Regions from separate parts of the Streptomyces sp. NBC_00009 genome, predicted to be linked through region 2. Evidence: riboswitches for the same ligand, from Rfam matches in the RefSeq annotation. Region 2 holds a riboswitch; each other region holds the start of a gene.

Region 1 (6,021 bases), 1.9 Mb from region 2:
GACCTGCGCGCCTCGCCCCGGCCCGTACGTCCGCTGCGCGAAGGAGGAAGCGCGGCGGAGTCCGGCGGCGGAGCGATCGGCCTGGCCGCCACTGTGGGCGAGGTGGCGGAGACCACCGGCGCCGGCGTCATAGCCGTCGTCGCGGTGCTCGCCCCCCTGCTCGCCGGGACGGCTGCCGCGATCTTCCTGCTCGTCGGCTACATCCTGAAGATGCTCGATCCGGAACCGGCGTTCGCCCAGACCCTGTTGACGGCCGGCTGGGTGTTCGGCGCGCTGACGGCGGCGGGGATTCTTGTCGCCGGCGTGGGCCTGCTGCTCACCGCTCTGCGCAACGGCGCGACGTCCTTGCAGGCCGGCGCGCACAGCGAGTCGAACGAGGAGGTGGACCGGGCCAGGGAAGCCTGGTGCCTGGTGCTCCTGGAGCGCGGCATCCTGCCGTTCCTCCGGGAGGCCCTCGCGGAACCACCGCCGGCCCCCGCCAACCGCGGGGGCGGCCCCGGAACCGCGGGCCGCATGCCGCATCTCGGGTACAACAGGCCCGGGTTCAGCAGCCCGGGCACCGACAGCGGCTCCCCTGCGGCCCCGCGCCCGACGTACTCGAGCCCGGACTTCACAAGCCCCGACTTCGGAGGCCCGGACCACCAGCCGGACTAGGGTCTTTCGTTTGGATCAGGCTGGATCAGGGAGCGGGGTCATGGGGGTCCCCCTGCTCGAGCGCAGCCGAGAGCTCGGGGGAGTCGGTGATTGACGGCAACGCCGCAGTTACGCGTGCCAGACCCCGCGAGCCCAGCCCGCTCCAAACAAGAGGCCCTGGGGCCTGCCAGGCCTGGTCCCGGAACACCCTGTCCACCGGCCGCGAAGGGCGACCGGTGGACAGCGCGCGGCGCCTGTGGGCGCGCGGGCGAGGTCAGTCCGCGATCGGCAGATAGACCCGGTTGCCCGCGGCGGCGAACTCCTTGGACTTCTCCGCCATGCCCTCCTCGATCTCGCTCTTGGTACCGCCGTGCTGGCGGCGGATGTCCTGGGAGATCTTCATCGAGCAGAACTTCGGACCGCACATGGAGCAGAAGTGGGCCGTCTTCGCGGGCTCGGCCGGGAGCGTCTCGTCGTGGAACTCCCTTGCCGTGTCCGGGTCGAGGGCCAGATTGAACTGGTCCTCCCAGCGGAACTCGAAGCGCGCGTCGGAGAGGGCGTCGTCCCACTCCTGGGCACCCGGGTGTCCCTTGGCCAGGTCCGCCGCGTGGGCCGCGATCTTGTAGGTGATGACGCCGGTCTTCACGTCGTCACGGTTGGGCAGGCCCAGGTGCTCCTTGGGCGTGACGTAGCAGAGCATCGCCGTGCCCCACCACGCGATCATCGCGGCTCCGATGCCGGAGGTGATGTGGTCGTACGCAGGGGCGATGTCGGTCGTCAGCGGGCCGAGTGTGTAGAAGGGCGCCTCCTCGCACACCTCCTGCTGAAGGTCGATGTTCTCCTTGATCTTGTGCATCGGGACGTGCCCGGGGCCCTCGATCATCGTCTGGACGTTGAAGCTCTTCGCGATCGTGTTGAGCTCCCCGAGCGTCTTCAGCTCGGCGAACTGCGCTTCGTCGTTGGCGTCCGCGATCGAGCCCGGCCGCAGGCCGTCGCCCAGCGAGTACGTGACGTCGTACGCCGCGAGGATCTCGCAGAGCTCCGCGAAATTCTCGTAGAGGAAGCTCTCCTTGTGGTGCGCCAGGCACCAGGCGGCCATGATCGAACCGCCGCGCGAGACGATGCCCGTCTTGCGGTTGGCGGTGAGCGGGACGTACGGCAGCCGCACGCCCGCGTGGACCGTCATGTAGTCCACGCCCTGCTCGGCCTGCTCGATGACCGTGTCCTTGTAGATCTCCCAGGTCAGCTCCTCGGCGCGGCCGTCGACCTTCTCCAGCGCCTGGTAGAGCGGGACCGTGCCGATCGGGACGGGGGAGTTGCGCAGGACCCATTCGCGCGTGGTGTGGATGTTGCGGCCGGTGGAGAGGTCCATGACGGTGTCGGCGCCCCAGCGGGTCGCCCATGTCATCTTCTCCACCTCCTCCTCGATGGACGAAGTGACCGCGGAGTTGCCGATGTTGGCGTTGACCTTCACCAGGAACCGCTTGCCGATGATCATCGGCTCGATCTCCGGGTGGTTGACGTTGGCCGGCAGGACCGCGCGGCCCGCGGCGATCTCCTCGCGGAGGACCTCCGGCTCCACGTTCTCCCGGATGGCCACGTACTCCATCTCGGGCGTGACCTCCCCGCGCCTGGCGTACGCGAGTTGGGTCACCGCCTGGCCGTCACGCCCGCGACGAGGCTGGCGGGGGCGGCCGGGGAAGACCGCGTCGAGGTTGCGCAGACCGCCGCGCGGCGAAGTGTGCTTGATGCCGTCGTCCTCGGGGCGGACCGGGCGGCCCGCATACTCCTCGGTGTCGCCACGGCTGATGATCCAGTTCTCCCGCAGCGGCGCGAGGCCCCTGCGGACGTCGGTGTCGACACTCGGATCGGTGTACGGCCCGGACGTGTCGTAGAGCGTGACCGCCGTGCCGTTGGTGAGGTGCACCTGGCGGACCGGCACCTGGAGGTCGGGGCGTGAGCCCGTGACGTACCCCTTGTGCCAGCCGATGGACTTCCCGGCCTCGCCCGTCTCTGCGGACAGGTTGGAGGCAGGCGTGCGTGCGTCCGATGTGGTCATGAGACCTACTCCCTACGCCGGCATTACCCGGTAACAGGTTCGGCGGTCGACGCAGCGGCTTCCGTCGGGCGATGTTTCATGTGAAACATCGCCGAAGCGGAGGTCAGCGCCCTCTCAGCCCGGTGCTCCGAGCTCCCGCGTGTGCAAAGGTGCCCCCACGCTAGCGTCATTTCTGGCGTGCTGAACAGAGGGCCCCTGCCGTTCTTGCGATGATCGGGCGGTGACCAGCACGCAGCAGCCCCCGCCCCCGCCGCCGCATCCGCCCCATGACCAGGGGGGCGGAGGGCACGGGCACTCCCACAGTCACGGCCCTGCCGCGCCTGTTTCCAAGCATCTGCGCAAGGTCATCGCCGCGGTGCTCATCCCGTTCTCCGTGGCGGTCGTCGTCGGCCTCGTGGTGCTCTGGCCCGGCGGCGCCCCCTCCCATGCCCGTACGGGCGTCGGCTTCGACCGGCAGACCCAGCAGGGCACCGTCACTCGCGTCGACAAGGTCGACTGCAAGTCCGTGAACGCCTCGGGCGAGACCCCCACCGGCGATACATCCACCGCCGAGGGCCAGTCCGCCGAGCAGCAGGCGAAGGGCACATGCGAGAAGGCAACCGTCCGCGTCGACAGCGGCAAGGACACCGGCCGTACGTTCACGGAGATCGTGCAGCCGGACTCACCACGGCAGTTGCACGAGGGCCAGAAGGTGATCGTGGCCTACGCGCCCGACGCGCCCAAGGAACTTCAGTACTCCGTCACCGATGTGAACCGCAGGCTCCCGATGGCACTGCTGGCCGGGATCTTCGCGCTGGCCGTGGTCGTCGTGGGCCGGCTGCGGGGCGTCATGGCGCTCGTCGCGCTGGCGATCAGCTTCATGGTGCTGACCTTCTTCATCCTGCCCGCGATCCTTCAGGGCTCGAATCCGCTGGTGGTGGCGGTGGTCGGGGCGAGCGCCATCATGCTGATCGCGCTCTACCTGTGTCACGGTCTGACGGCCCGGACGTCGGTCGCGGTGCTCGGCACGCTGGTGTCGCTGGTCCTGATCGGTCTGCTCGGCTCGCTGTTCATCGGCTGGGCGGCGCTGACCGGCAACACGGACGACAACACGGGCCTGATCCACGGTCTTTACCCGTCCATCGACATGAGTGGTCTGCTGCTCGCCGGCGTCATCATCGGTTCGCTCGGTGTGCTCGACGATGTGACGGTCACGCAGACGTCGGCGGTGTGGGAGCTGCATCAGGCGGACCCGACGATGGGGCGGCGCGGTCTGTACCGCGCGGGCATCCGGATCGGCCGCGACCACATCGCGTCCGTGGTCAACACGCTTGTGCTGGCGTACGCGGGCGCGGCACTGCCGCTGTTGCTGCTCTTCTCTATCGCGCAGAGCAGTGTGGGCACCGTGGCCAACAGTGAACTGGTGGCCGTGGAGATCGTGCGGACTCTGGTGGGCTCGATCGGGCTGGTCGCCTCGGTGCCGGTGACGACCGCGCTCGCGGCTCTGGTGGTCTCCGCCGACCGACCGGGATCCCCGTCCGCTGCCGCGGCCGGTCCGGCACGCGGAGGAAGGGGCCGGCGTCGGAAGCGCTGAACCCCTGCGAGGGCACCCCGAGGGCGCCGGTCTGCTGAAGCGTTACATCAGTTGATCGTCCGCGGACTCCTGGAGCCCGTCAGCCCGCGCTCTGCTCCTCGGCGAGAATCCGGTCGAGTGCCTCGTCGAGATGCGTCTCGAAGTCGGCGAGTGCCCGCTCCTGGCCGAGCGGGACGAGCTTGTCGGTGCGGTCGAGGAAGGCGACGAGGGGAGCGACGCCCGCCCGGAACAGCGCCTGGTCACCACCCACTTGGAGCCGGATGTGCACCTCGCCCGGCATCTCGCCCGGGCTGCCCGCCAGTTCCACCGGCTCGATGCGCACATCGCCGTCGCCGCAGGGACCGGCCACCCCGTCCACCAGGAGCTCTCTACCGAAGGCCCAGGTCACCGGGGCGTCCCCGGGGAGGTGGAAGGTCAGCCGCACGGCGTAGGGATCAGCGGCGGCATACCGCAACTCCACCGGGATGCGGAACGAGAGTTCCTCGGAGACGAGGAAGCTCATCATGACCTCTGCTTGTACTGCCTGTACCGACTCGCGCATCGCCTACCCCGTCAATTTGCCGTCGATCGGCCGGGAATAGCCTTCCCGGCACCCTTCGCATCTTGCTTAACGTACATGCGGGATCACAAGGAGTGAGTTTTCAGATGCTGATAGAGAAGGCGAGTGTCCCCACGAGTTTCCCGACTTCGTTCTGCAACTGCCGGGCCGCGGACAGCAGACGACCGGCCTGATGAGACGGGAGGGAGACCGCCATCGTCGCCGCGGTGGACCCGACGGTGATGGGAAACGCGGCGCAGACCGTGCCCAACGCGTACTCCTGACGCTCCACGACCGGCTGCATCCGCCCCTGCCCGTTCAGCCGCCGCAGCAGCGCGCGGTCGTCGCGCACCGTGTACGGGGTGATCGAATACGCGGGATAGCGGTCGAGGTGATCGCGTCGGCTCTCGTCGTCGAGCTGGGCGAGGAGGCACTGGCCGATCGCGTGGGCGTGCCCCGTCTCGCGGAAGTCGGCCCATTCGGCGACCGCGGGATTCCCGGGCGTGTCGGCGACGGCCACGACTTCGATCTCGCCCTCGCGGTAGACCGAGAAGTACACCGGGACGCCGATGGCGTCGCGCCAGTGCTGCAGGGCGTCGGTGATCATGCCGCGACGATTCTGCTGCGCTCCGCTGTTACTCAGCCGCTCGGCCGCCGCCCCCAGGACGAAGAGGCCCTTCTCCTTGCGGAGATAGCCCTCGTGGGCGAGCGTGCGCAGCAGGTGGTACGCCGTGGGAAGCGCGAGGCCGGCCTCCCGGGCGAGCTGCTTGGCCGGCGCTCCCTCTACGTGCGACGCGACGGCCTCGAGAAGGCGCATCGCGCGCTGGACGGAACCGATGAGGGTGGGCGGGGCGCCGGCCGGGCTCTCGGGGTGAGCCTCGGCCTGGGCGTCGTCGTAGGTATGCGTGCGACAGCCGTGGGGTGGGGCCACCGCGTGTGCGGACATGGCGTCGGCAGACATGGTGTCGGGGGACGTGATGTCGGCAGACAACGGGGCGGCGGAAAGCGGTTCAGCCGTGGCCAAGGTTCACTCCCGAAGCGCGTGGGGTCCCCCCGCTTCTCGGGAATCACGGGGGTGCGGCCGTCGAGTTCCGGACTCTAGCCCTGGCCACCACTTCGAGAGGGCCGCGCGGGGAAACTTCCCCCGCGCGAGCGAACCGTTGCCCGGTGCTACCAGTCGCTGCGCGAGGACGAGCCCATGATGAACTTCCGTACGAC
Region 2 (6,021 bases):
TGCTGGCCGTTGTCGTAGCCGTACTGCTGTTGGTCGTAGCCCGCGTACGCGTCGTAGGCGTAGCCCTGCGCGGCGGAGTCCGTCTGTGCGGCGGCCGGGGTGTAGACGCCGTACTGGCCGGTGTCGTCGGGCATCGGCTGCGGCGCGTAGACCGACGTCACCTCGGCCGCGGACTCGGGTTCCGGGGCGTCCGGGGCGGCGGACTCGTACTCCAGGTCGGAGACCTCGAGGGTCGGGTCCTGGTGGACGGGCTCCTTGATCTTGCGCCGCTTGCTCGCGCCGGGGTTCCCGCCGATCGCCCAGCCCGTGGAGAAGCCCCTGCGGAACGACAGCGTCACGTACGTCTGGCCGACGGCGAACGTGATGGCGCCGATCCCGATGACGATCACCGACGGGATCAGCACACCGAGGACGACGCCCACGAACCCGACAAAGGCGAGCAGCCGGTAGCGCAGCCGCGCCTTGTACTGGAGCAGTACCTCACCGAGCAGCCACAACGCGACGATTCCGAACGCGATGTAGAGGACCGTCCAGCCCATGTACGCCCCTCTCGTACGGCCGCCGCCCCTGGTGGAATACGGCCGGGTCAGGCCCGCTGGTCGTGCAGGCCCAGATTCTCGTAGATCTCCAGTGTCGCCGTGGAGTTGTTGAGCGTGATGAAGTGCAGACCCGGAACGCCCTCGTCCAGCAGCTTCGCGCAGAACTCCGTCGCGAACTCGATGCCAATGGAGCGTACAGCCGCCGGATCGTCTTTGGCTGTGAGGATGCGCTCTTTCAGGGCGGGCGGGAACGTGGCGTTGCTGAGCTGCGGCAGCCGCTCCAGCATGCGCACGCTCGTGACCGGCATGATCTCCGGGATGACCGGGGTGTCGCAACCCGCGGCGGCGACCTTGTCGCGCAGCCGCAGATACTCCTCCGGGTAGAAGAACATCTGAGTGATCGCGTAGTCCGCGCCCGCCCGGCACTTGTCCACGAAGTGGCGCACGTCGGAGTCCCAGTCCTCGGAGCGCGGGTGCATCGCGGGGAAGGCCGCGACGCCGACGCAGAAGTCGCCCGACTCCTTGATGAGCCGGACCAGTTCGGCGGCGTAGGCCAGGCCCTCGGGGTGCGCGACCCAGTCGGCCATGGGGTCGCCGGGCGGGTCTCCGCGCACGGCGAGGATGTTCCTGATGCCGGCGTCCGCGTACTGGCCGATGATGTTGCGCAGCTCGGCCACGGAGTGGTCGACGGCCGTGAGGTGGGCGACCGGGGTCAGGGTCGTGTCGGCGACGATCTGCTCCGTCTCGCGGACCGTGCCGGCGCGGGTGGAACCGCCGGCCCCGTACGTCACGGAGACGAAATCGGGCGCGACCGCCTCGACCCGGCGCAGCGCGTTCCAGAGGTTCCGCTCACCCTTCGGGGTCTTCGGCGCCGAGAACTCGAACGAGAAGGTCGTCTTGCCGGTCGCGAGCATGTCGCGCACGGTGCGTGCGCGATCAGTCCTGGTGGAAGCGGTGCCAAGGGCCATATGGGCAGGTTAGCCACGGGAGCGCCCTGTCCCTAATCCCCGTCCACCCTGCGGACACATGTCCTGGCGGAGCGCGGCCGGGCGGGTCAGGCCGTACGCAGCCGCTTCGCGAAGTCGGCCGCGGCCGCGCCCGGGTCGTCCGCCTCGGTGATGGCGCGGACGACGACGACGCGGCGGGCGCCCGCTTCGAGCACCTCGTCCAGGTTCCCCGCGTCGATGCCGCCGATCGCGAACCAGGGGCGGTCCGTGCCGAGCGAGGCCGTGTAACGCACCAGGTCGAGGCCGGGCGCGTACCGGCCGGGCTTGGTGGGGGTCGGCCAGCAGGGGCCGGTGCAGAAGTAGTCCACGCCGTCCTGGACGGCGGCCGCGGCGGCCTCCGTGTCGGCGTGCGTGGAGCGGCCGATCAGGACGTCCTCGCCGAGGATGGCGCGGGCGGCCGCGACCGGCAGGTCGCCCTGGCCCAGGTGCAGGACGTCGGCGCCGGCGGCGTGGGCGACGTCCGCCCGGTCGTTGACCGCGAACAGCTTGCCGTGGCGGGCGGCGGCGTCGGCGAGGACGGCCAGGTGTTCCAGCTCCTCGCCCGCCTCCATGCCCTTGTCGCGCAGCTGCACGATGTCCACGCCGTTCGCCAGGACGGCGTCGAGGAACTCGGGGAGGTCGCCCTGGCGCTTGCGGGCATCCGTGCACAGGTACAGCCGGGCGTCGGCGAGCTGGGCGCGCTGCGTGGCGGCCATGGCCATGGGTGAGTCCCCCCGTGGTCGGTGGCGCGCGGGCCGCGGTGAGCGCGGCCCGCACGCCGGACGGTTGTCAGGTCAGACGGCGAGCGCCTGGGCGCGGCGCTTCACCTCCGTGCCGCGATTCTCGCTCAGCGCCTGCGCGGGGGTGCCCGGCAGGGTCGGGTCGGAGGTGAAGAGCCACTCGAGCATCTCTTCGTCGTTGAAGCCGTCGTCCCTGAGCAGGGTCAGCGTCCCGGTGAGGCCCTTGACGACCTTGTCGCCGTCGATGAAGGCGGCGGGCACGTGCAGCGCCCTGTTCTCACCGCGGCGTACGGCGATCACCTGGCCTTCCTTCACCAGCTGCCGCACACGCGTCACCTCCACGCCGAACTGCTCGGCGATGTCGGGGAGGGTGAGCCACTCGGGGACGAGAGCATCGATCTTTGCGTCAATCTCGGTCACAGGACAAGCGTGCCATCCCGGACTGACAGTGGGAAACGCGGCCGCGCAAAAGGCCCCTCGCCCGCGCGGGGCGGTTACACGACGGCGGCCTTCAGGGGACGGGCCGGGTCGCTGATGACCTGCGGGTCCAGCGGGACGCCCGACTCGATGAGCTTGCGCCCTTGCGCCAGGTCACGCGGGCGGCCCACGGCGAGGACGGCAACGAGACGGCTCTCGCGCAGCCAGCACACACTCCAGGACGCGCCCTGCGGATCGCCGCGCCACACGGTGGTGTCGGCTGCCGCGTGATGCCCGGCGTACTGCACGAAGCGACCGAACTGCTCCGACCAGAAGTACGGCACCGGGTCGTACGTCGCCGGGCTCTCGCCGATGATGTTGGCGGCGACCGTGCGGGGGCCCTGGAGCGCGTTGTCCCAGTGGTGGACCATCAGGCGCTCGCCGTACCGGCCCGAAGGGAAGGACGAGCAGTCACCGACCGCGTACACATCGGGCTCGGAGGTGCGCAGGCGGTCGTCCGCCACGACCTCGCTGTGGGCGCCGAGCGTGATGCCGGAGCCGGTGAGCCAGCCGGTGGCGGGGCGGGCCCCGATGCCGACGACCACGGCTCCGGCGGGCACCCGGGTGCCGTCGTCGAGGAGGACGGCACCGGGTTCGACGTGCTCCACGCGCGCGTGGGTGCGCAGTTCCGCCCCGGCGTCCGCGTACCAGGCGGCCATGGGGGCGGCGACCTCCTCGGGCAGCGCCCCGGCGAGCGGCCGCTCGGCCGCCTCGACGACGGTGACCGCGCATCCGGCCTCGCGGGCCGCGGTGGCGAACTCGGCGCCGATCCAGCCCGCGCCCACGACGACGATGTCGCGCTGCGCGGCGAGGACGGGGCGCAGGCGTTCGGCGTCGTCGAGCGTGCGCAGCAGATGGACGCCCTGGATGTCCTCCGTACCGGGCAGCCTGATGGGTTCGGCGCCGGTCGCGAGGACGAGGACGTCGTAGGGGGCGGGTCCGGTGGCGGTGTCGAGGGTGTGCTCGGCGGGACGTACGCCGGTGACCTCGCGGCCCAGTTCGAGCGTGATGTCGAGTGCTTCGAAGTCGACGTCGAAGGCGGACCCCTCGGCCTTGCCGAGCAGGACGGCCTTGGACAGCGGGGGCCGGTCGTACGGCTGGTGGGGTTCAGCGCCGATCAGCGTGACAGCGCCGGTGAAGCCCTGTTCGCGCAGGGCCACGGCGGTCTGGACCCCCGCCATCCCGGCGCCGACGATGACGACGTGCCGCCCTGCCTGGGGCACCGGTGCCTGGTTCTGGGTCTGCTCGCTCACCGGATCACCATATGCACCTGACGTTCAGTCAGTCAGCGGGCCGCGGCACTCCGGTCCCGTGACGTCTTCCACACCGGCCGCCGGTTTGACCGCTCCGGCCGCCCGCGCTCCCGCCGTCAGGCGCCGGGGACCTCTTCGACGACGCTCGTCCCGCTGCCCGCCTGCGACTCCCACTCCCACGTCTCGTCCAGCCGCACCCGCCCGTCGGGAAGGTCCACGACGAGCGAGACACAGTGCCCGGAGGAGGTCGTCGCGTCCGTCTTCAGCTGTACGTACCTGAAGTCGATCCGGTCGCCCTCACGGGTGCCCACGAGGTGGCCGCGCACCACGTCCCCGCCCGCGTACTCGGCCCAGATCCGGCCGTCCTCCTCGTGGTACGTGAACCGCGTCCGCGTACCCACCTGACCTGGAGCCTGGTCGGCGACCGGGGCGAGTACGAGTCCGTCGAGCGAGCGGGCCATGCGGGCGGGCTCCCTTACTGAGGGTCGCGGGGACGGTTTAGGGTGGTCACCGTAAAGCACTCGCGGGAGCCCGGACGTACCGGGCTGAGAGGGAGGCTGGGACGGCCTCCGACCGTACGAACCTGATCCGGGTCATGCCGGCGAAGGGAGGGGCTGGACGCCCATGTCGCGTACTTCAGAAGGCTCCGACGTCCTGATCGTGGGCGGCGGGATCATCGGTCTCGTCACCGCGTGGCGGGCCGCGCAGCGCGGGCTGCGCACCGCGGTCGTGGACCCCGAACCGGGCGGCGGGGCCGCTCAGGTGGCGGCCGGGATGCTCGCCGCCGTCACCGAACTGCACTACGGAGAAGCCGAACAGACCCTCCTCGGCCTCAACGTGGAGTCCGCGCGCCGCTATCCGGCGTTCGCGGCCGAGCTCTCCGAGGCCACCGGGCTCGACCTCGGCTACCGCGCGTGCGGCACCCTCGCCGTCGCGCTCGACTCGGACGACCGCGCACACCTTCGGGAACTGCACGCCCTCCAGCACAAGTCGGGCCTGGACTCGGAGTGGCTGTCGGGCCGTGAGTGCCGGCGCCTCGAACCGATGCTGGCCCCGTCCGTGCGGGGCGGCCTGCGCGTCGACGGTGACCACCAGATCGACCCGAGACGCCTCGCGAAGGCCCTTGTCGCGGCCTGCGAGCTGGCCGGGGTGCAGTTCCACCGGCAGTGGGCCGAGCGGCTGACAGTCGTCCGCGAGGGCGCGCGCGGCGTGGTCCTCGCCGACGGCACCGGGCTCGACGCGGACCAGGTCGTCCTCGCCGGCGGCAGCCTCAGCGGCAGGCTCGCCGGGGTCCCGGACGACGTGCTGCCGCCGGTGCGCCCGGTGAAGGGGCAGGTACTGCGCCTGACCGTGCCGAAGGCGTACGCGCCGTTCCTGAGCCGCACCGTGCGCGCCGTCGTACGCGGCGGCAACCTCTACCTGGTGCCCCGGGTCAACGGCGAGCTCGTCGTCGGAGCCACCAGTGAGGAGCTCGGCTGGGACACGACGGTCACCGCGGGCGGCGTCTACGAGCTGCTGCGCGACGCCCACGAGCTGGTGCCCGGCATCACGGAGCTGCCGCTCACGGAGACCCGCGCGGGCCTGCGCCCCTGCTCCCCCGACAACGCCCCGATCCTCGGCCCGACCGCGCTGACGGGCCTGCTGCTCGCCACCGGCCACTACCGCAACGGCGTGCTGCTCACGCCGGTCACCGGCGACTCCATGGCCCACGCGCTCGCCACCGGCGAACTCCCCGAAGTGGCCCGCCCCTTCACCCCGCGGCGCTTCGACGCCGTCCCCGCACCCGTCTCTGTGGAGCAGTCCGTATGACCGTGTCCGTCACCCACGTATCCGTGAACGGCGAGGGCCGCCAGGTCGCCCCGGGCACCACGCTCGACGCCCTCGTCTCCGCGCTGACCAGCGCGCCGTCCGGTGTCGCCGCCGCACTCAACGAAACCGTCGTCCCGCGCACCCAGTGGGCCGTCACCGCACTCACGGACGGGGACCGCGTCGAGGTCCTCACCGCGGTCCAGGGAGGCTGAACCCA
Region 3 (6,021 bases), 3.7 Mb from region 2:
CCGGTCCGTACGATCGCCTCGACCCAGCGGTGCACGCCGCCGAGGTGCACGACGAGGTCGCGCAGGGTCCAGTCGGGGCAGGTCGGCACGGTCCCCGTCAGGTCGGCGCCGACGAGATGCCCGGCCAACAGGGCGGTCTGCGCGACGACTTCGTCGCAGTAGCGGTCGTGGGCAAGCTGTCCGGATGCCGCGGTCTCCGTCGTCATACGGCGGACCCTATGCCGCGGACGGGCCGTCCAGCACCACGATTTCGCCCGCGTCGAACGCCACCCCGACCTCGTCCCCCGGCTCCGGCGCGTCCCGCAGCGCGCAGGCCGCTTCGAGGCGGGGTGCTTGCGTGGCCTGGAGGTGTACGGCGACATGCGTGCCGCGGAAGGTGCGCGCGGTGACCGTGCACGTCAACTGGGCCTCGGCGGCGGGCACGAGGCGTACGCCCGCGGGCCTGACCAGGATCTTGGCGCGGCCCTGCGGGGACCCCGCGGGCACGGGCACCTTTCCCCAGGGCGTGTCGGCCGCCTCCCCGACGATCGTGGCGTCGACCACGTTGTCGAAGCCGAGGAAGCGTGCCACGAACGCGTCGGCCGGGTGCTGCCACACCTCAAGTGGCGTACCGGACTGGGCGATCCGTCCGTCGCGCATCACCACGACGCGGTCGGCGAGCGCGAAGGCCTCGCCCTGGTCGTGCGTCACGGCGAGCACCGTCGTGCCCAACTCGCCGAAGAGTTCCCTGAGTTCGACGACCAGACGCTCCCGCAGCGAGCGGTCGAGCTGGCCGAGCGGCTCGTCGAGCATGAGCAGGCGGGGTCGTGGGGCGAGTGCCCTGGCGAGGGCGACGCGCTGCTGCTCGCCGCCGGACAGCGAGGCCACGGCGCGCCCCTCGGCGCCGGGCAGCCCGACCAACGCCAGCAACTCCCGTACGCGGTCCTGCTGTTCGGAGCGTGCGGCGCCGTGCATCCGCAGCCCGAACGCGACATTGCCGCCCACGGCGCGCTGCGGGAACAGCTGATGGTCCTGGAACATGAGGCCGACGCCCCGCCGGTGCGCGGGCACGCCCGACTGGTCACGGCCGTCGAGGAACACGCGTCCCCCGTCGAGCCCCTGGAGCCCGGCCACGACCCGCAGAAGCGTCGACTTGCCGCTGCCGCTGGGGCCGAGCACGCACACGATCTCGTGCTCGGCGACCTCCAGATCGACCCGGTCGAGCGCAGCGTGCGCCGTTCTGGACGGACCGCCGAACCGCACAGTCGCGTCGTCCAGGGTCAGCAGGGCCATCAGAACTCCCCCGTCGTACGGTCCGTGCGGATGCGTTCGAGCAGCAGCAGCGACACCGCGCACACCACCATGAGAATCGTCGAAAGGGCCATTGCCTGGCCGTAGTTGAGGTCACCGGCGCGGCCGAGGAGCCGCGCCACGGCGACCGGAAGGGTCGGGTGGTCCGGGCGGGCGATGAACACGGTCGCCCCGAACTCGCCGAGCGACACGGCGAACGCGAACCCGGCCGCGATCAGCAGAGCCCTGCGCACCATCGGCAGGTCGACCTCGCGCCAGGCCCGCAGCGGCGAGGCGCCGAGGACGGCGGCGGCCTCGCGCAGCCGCCCGTCGACCGCGCGCAGGACCGGCAGCATGGTGCGGACGACGAAGGGCACCCCGACGAGGGCCTGGGCCAGCGGCACCAGGATCCAGGTGCCGCGCAGGTCGAGGGGCGGCTTGTCCAGGGTGATCAGGAAGCCGAAGCCGACGGTGACGGCGGAGACGCCGAGCGGCAGCATGAGGAGCGCGTCGAAGCCCCGTACGAGACGGCCGGCTCTCCGCGTCAGGGCCGCGGCGGCGAGTCCGCCGATCACGACCGCGATGGCGGTGGCGGCGAGCGCGTACGTGAGGGAGTTCCCGATCGCCTCGATCGGCGGCACCAGGAACACACCGCTGTCGGACGAGGTGAGCGCCTTGTAGTAGGCGAACCCGAAGCCGTCGAGCCCCTCGAAGGACCTCTGGATCAGCACGCCGAGCGGCAGCAGGATCAGCACCGCGACCGTGGCGACCACCCCGGCGAGCAGCGCCCACTGGCCCGCGCCGCGCGGGCGCCGGGCGGTGTGCGCCGCGTCGACGAGGCGCAGCGCGCTCTCCCGCCGGCGCACGCTCCAGGCGTGCACGGCGAGGATGATCCCCACGGCGGCGAACTGCACGATCGTGAGGACGGCCGCCGTGGAGAGGTCGAAGATCTGCGCGGTCTGCCGGTAGATCTCCACCTCAAGAGTGGAGAACGTCGGCCCGCCGAGGATCTGGACCACGCCGAACGACGTGAACGTGAAGAGGAAGACCATCAGCGCGGCGGCCGCGACGGCGGGCCCGAGCGCGGGCAGCGTCACCTTCCGCCAGGCCGTCCAGCGGGAGGCGCCCAGCATCCGGGCGGCCTCCTCCTGCCGCGGGTCGAGCTGCGACCACAGTCCGCCGACGGTGCGCACGACGACGGCGTAGTTGAAGAAGACATGGGCGAGCAGGATCGCCCACACCGTGGTGTCGAGGCGTACGCCCCACAGACCGTCGAGCAGCCCGCCGCGGCCGACCAGCGCCAGGAACGCCGTGCCGACGACGACGGTCGGCAGCACGAACGGCACGGTGACGGCGGCCCTCAGAACCTGCTTGCCCCTGAACTCGAAGCGCGCGAAGACGTACGCGCCGGGGAGCGCGATCAGCAGCGTGAGCACGGTCGAGGCGAACGCCTGCCAGGTCGTGAACCACAGGACGTGCCGGATGTCGGACTGCCCGAGCACGTCGGCGATCCGCCCGAACTGCCAGTGGCCGCCCGCCTTCAGGCCGCGGGAGACGATCGCCGCGACCGGATAGGCGAAGAAGATCGCGAAGAACGCGACGGGCACGGCCATCAGGCCGAGCCGCGCCGCGCTCCCGCTGCGACGACCCTTACGGGGCTCTGCCGGAGGCTTTACCAGGTGCTTTGCCGGGCGCTTGGCCGGGTGCTTGGCCGGGTGCTTGGCCGGGTGCTTGGCCGGGCGCTCGGCCGGAGGTCCTCCGGGGGGCGTTACTTCAGTACGAGTGAGGTCCACGACTTGACCCAGGCGTCACGGTTGTCGGCGATCTTCTTCGGGGCCATGGTCTTCGGGGCGTCGACCTTGACGTCGTACTTCGCGTAGTCGGCGGGCAGGGCCGCGTCCTTCGTCACCGGGTCCACGAACATGTTCAGCGGCATGTCCTGCTGGAACTGCTTCGCGATCAGGAAGTCGAGGAGCGCCTTGCCGCCCTTCTCGTTCTTCGCGTTGCTCAGCAGGCCCGCGAACTCGGTCTGGCGGAAGCAGGTGCCGGTCGCGACCCCGGTCGGGGCGGACTTCGGCTGCGGGTCCGAGTAGATCGCCTCGGCCGGCGGCGACGACGCGTAGGACACGACGAGCGGCCGGTCGCCGCCCGCCTTCCTGCCACCGGCGGAGCCCGAGAACTCCTCGTTGTAGGCCTGCTCCCAGCCGTCGACGACCTTCACGCCGTTGGCCTTGAGCTTCTTCCAGTAGCCCTGCCAGCCGTTGTCCCCGTACTGCGCGGCGCTGCCCAGCAGGAAGCCGAGGCCGGGCGACGACGTCGACACGTTCTCCGTGACCAGCAGGTTCTTGTACGCGGGCTTGGCGAGGTCGTCGAACGAGGCGGGCGGCGTCAGCTTGTGATCGGCGAAGTACTTCTTGTCGTAGTTGACGCAGATGTTGCCGGTGTCGATCGGGGTGACCCGGTGCTTGTCCTTGTCGAGCTGGTACTCGGTCCCCACCTGGTCCAGGCCCTTGGCCTCGTACGGCTGGAAGAGCCCGTTGTCGAGGGCGCGCGACAGGAGCGTGTTGTCGACGCCGAAGAGGACGTCGCCCTGCGGGTTGTCCTTGGACAGGATGGCCTTGTTCACGGCCTCGCCCGCGTCACCGTCCTTCAGGACCGTGACCTTGTAGCCGGAACGCTTCTCGAAGTCCTTGAGCACGCTCTTGGATACGGCCCACGAGTCATGGCTGACAAGGGTGACGGTCTTGGAGTCCGCCGAGTCCTTGCCGGAGCCGGACCCCCCGCACGCGGAGAGCGTGACGAGTCCGAGACCGGCCGCCACGGCGACGGCCGTGGCCTTGATGATCGTGCTCACTTAAGTTCCCTCCTGGGTGACCAGGAAGAGACGCGGCCCTGCCCGGGATCGCGGACGATTCCCGGGCAGGGCGCAACAGCTTGAGTGGCGACCGAACTTCCTACCCAGAATGACCTGGGCAAGGTTCAGAGGGTCTGCGGCCGATGCCGCACTCTCAGCGCTGTGGCGCTCCCCTGTCGGAATATGAAGATGTACGTACGCCAGTCAGGTTACCGCTCGGTGGCGGCGAGCTGACCGCACGCCCCGTCGATCTCCTGGCCACGGGTGTCGCGGACGGTGACCGGCACGCCGTGGGCCGCGATGGCCTCGACGAACGCCTTCTCGTCCTCGGGGCGCGAGGCCGTCCACTTCGAGCCCGGCGTCGGGTTCAGCGGGATCAGGTTGACGTGGACGCGCTTGCCCTTGAGCAGGCGGCCGAGCCGGTCACCGCGCCAGGCCTGGTCGTTGATGTCCCGGATGAGCGCGTACTCGATCGAGATGCGGCGGCCCGACTTCTCGGAGTACTCCCACGCCGCGTCGAGGACCTCGCGGACCTTCCAGCGCGTGTTGACCGGGACGAGGGTGTCGCGCAGGTCGTCGTCGGGGGCGTGCAGCGAGACGGCGAGGCGGCACTTGAGGCCCTCGTCGGCGAACCGGTGCATGGCGGGGACCAGACCGACGGTCGAGACGGTGATCCCGCGCTGCGAGAGACCGACGCCGTCCGGCTCGGGGTCGGTGAGCGCGCGGATGGCGCCGACGACCCGCTTGTAGTTGGCCAGGGGCTCGCCCATGCCCATGAAGACGATGTTGCTCAGGCGCGCCGGGCCGCCCGGGATCTCGCCGTCGCGCAGCGCGCGCATGCCGTCGACGATCTGGTGCACGATCTCGCCCGTCGACAGGTTCCGGTCGAGACCGGCCTGTCCCGTGGCGCAGAACGGGCAGTTCATTCCGCAGCCCGCCTGCGAGCTGATGCACATGGTGACCCGGTCCGGGTAGCGCATCAGTACGGACTCGACGAGCGTGCCGTCGAAGAGCCGCCACAGGGTCTTGCGGGTGGTGTCCTGGTCCGTCGACAGATGCCGGACGACCGTCATCAGCTCCGGAAGCAGCGCCTCCTGCAGCTTGCCGCGCGAGCCGGCGGGGATGTCGGTCCACTCCGCGGGATCGTGCGCGAACCGCGAGAAGTAGTGCTGCGACAGCTGCTTGGCGCGGAACGGCTTCTCACCGATCGCGGCGACGGCCTCCTTCCGCTCGGCGGGCGAGAGGTCGGCGAGGTGCCGCGGCGGCTTCTTGGCTCCGCGCGGGGCAACGAAAGTGAGTTCTCCGGGCTTAGGCATAACCCTTCCAGTGTCGCAGACATACGACAACGGGCCCGCCGCCCTGTGGACAACGAGCCCGTCACCTGAAACCGCGCAGGTCAGCCGGGATTTGCGGGTCGGTCAGCCGACGCCGACAAAGATCACCAGGAGCAGCCAGACCACCGGCGCCGTCGGGAGCAGCGAGTCGAGGCGGTCCATGATCCCGCCGTGCCCGGGGAGGAGCGTGCCCATGTCCTTGATCCCGAGGTCGCGCTTGATCATCGACTCGCCGAGGTCGCCGAGCGTGGCGCTGGCCGCGACCGCGAGCCCGAGCAGCAGGCCCTGCCACCAGGCACCGTCGTCGATCAGGAACTGCATGCACAGCGCGCCGGCGGCCATCGCGAACGTCACCGCGCCGACCAGGCCCTCGCGGGTCTTGCCGGGGCTGATGCGCGGGGCGAGCTTGTGCTTGCCGAAACGCCAGCCGATCGCGTACGCGCCGGTGTCGCTGACGACCGTGAGCAGCAGGAACGTCAGGACGCGCTGCGGCCCGTCGTCCGCGGTGAGCATCAGCGCCACGAAGGTCGCGAGGAACGGTACGTAGAACGCGGCGAAGACACC

The links. A riboswitch is a leader RNA that binds a small molecule or an ion and turns the genes downstream of it on or off. The one in region 2 is predicted to bind thiamine pyrophosphate.
Region 1: another riboswitch for thiamine pyrophosphate. It lies ahead of thiC (phosphomethylpyrimidine synthase ThiC); the one in region 2 lies ahead of thiO (glycine oxidase ThiO).
Region 3: another riboswitch for thiamine pyrophosphate. It lies ahead of OHA58_RS09500 (thiamine ABC transporter substrate binding subunit); the one in region 2 lies ahead of thiO (glycine oxidase ThiO).

What each region holds. Positions count from the first base shown of each region.
Region 1 covers NZ_CP108312.1:3,989,025-3,995,045, reverse strand. Annotated here, with positions in the region: gene OHA58_RS18025 (hypothetical protein) at 1-654, shown strand, start outside; gene thiC (phosphomethylpyrimidine synthase ThiC) at 908-2,692, opposite strand; TPP riboswitch at 2,685-2,841, opposite strand; gene OHA58_RS18015 (YibE/F family protein) at 2,913-4,265, shown strand; gene OHA58_RS18010 (SsgA family sporulation/cell division regulator) at 4,345-4,806, opposite strand; gene OHA58_RS18005 (IclR family transcriptional regulator) at 4,907-5,620, opposite strand; gene OHA58_RS18000 (DUF5326 family protein) at 5,974-6,021, opposite strand, start outside.
Region 2 covers NZ_CP108312.1:5,889,322-5,895,342, reverse strand. Annotated here, with positions in the region: gene OHA58_RS26600 (hypothetical protein) at 1-539, opposite strand, end outside; gene metF (methylenetetrahydrofolate reductase [NAD(P)H]) at 587-1,507, opposite strand; gene thiE (thiamine phosphate synthase) at 1,594-2,241, opposite strand; gene OHA58_RS26585 (Rv2175c family DNA-binding protein) at 2,320-2,685, opposite strand; gene OHA58_RS26580 (NAD(P)/FAD-dependent oxidoreductase) at 2,760-3,995, opposite strand; gene OHA58_RS26575 (hypothetical protein) at 4,112-4,456, opposite strand; TPP riboswitch at 4,509-4,622, shown strand; gene thiO (glycine oxidase ThiO) at 4,620-5,804, shown strand; gene thiS (sulfur carrier protein ThiS) at 5,801-6,016, shown strand; gene OHA58_RS26560 (thiazole synthase) at 6,021-6,021, shown strand, end outside.
Region 3 covers NZ_CP108312.1:2,148,196-2,154,216, forward strand. Annotated here, with positions in the region: gene OHA58_RS09485 (maleylpyruvate isomerase family mycothiol-dependent enzyme) at 1-206, opposite strand, end outside; gene OHA58_RS09490 (ABC transporter ATP-binding protein) at 217-1,272, opposite strand; gene OHA58_RS09495 (ABC transporter permease) at 1,272-2,882, opposite strand; gene OHA58_RS09500 (thiamine ABC transporter substrate binding subunit) at 3,038-4,123, opposite strand; TPP riboswitch at 4,203-4,308, opposite strand; gene rlmN (23S rRNA (adenine(2503)-C(2))-methyltransferase RlmN) at 4,333-5,439, opposite strand; gene OHA58_RS09510 (phosphatidate cytidylyltransferase) at 5,542-6,021, opposite strand, start outside.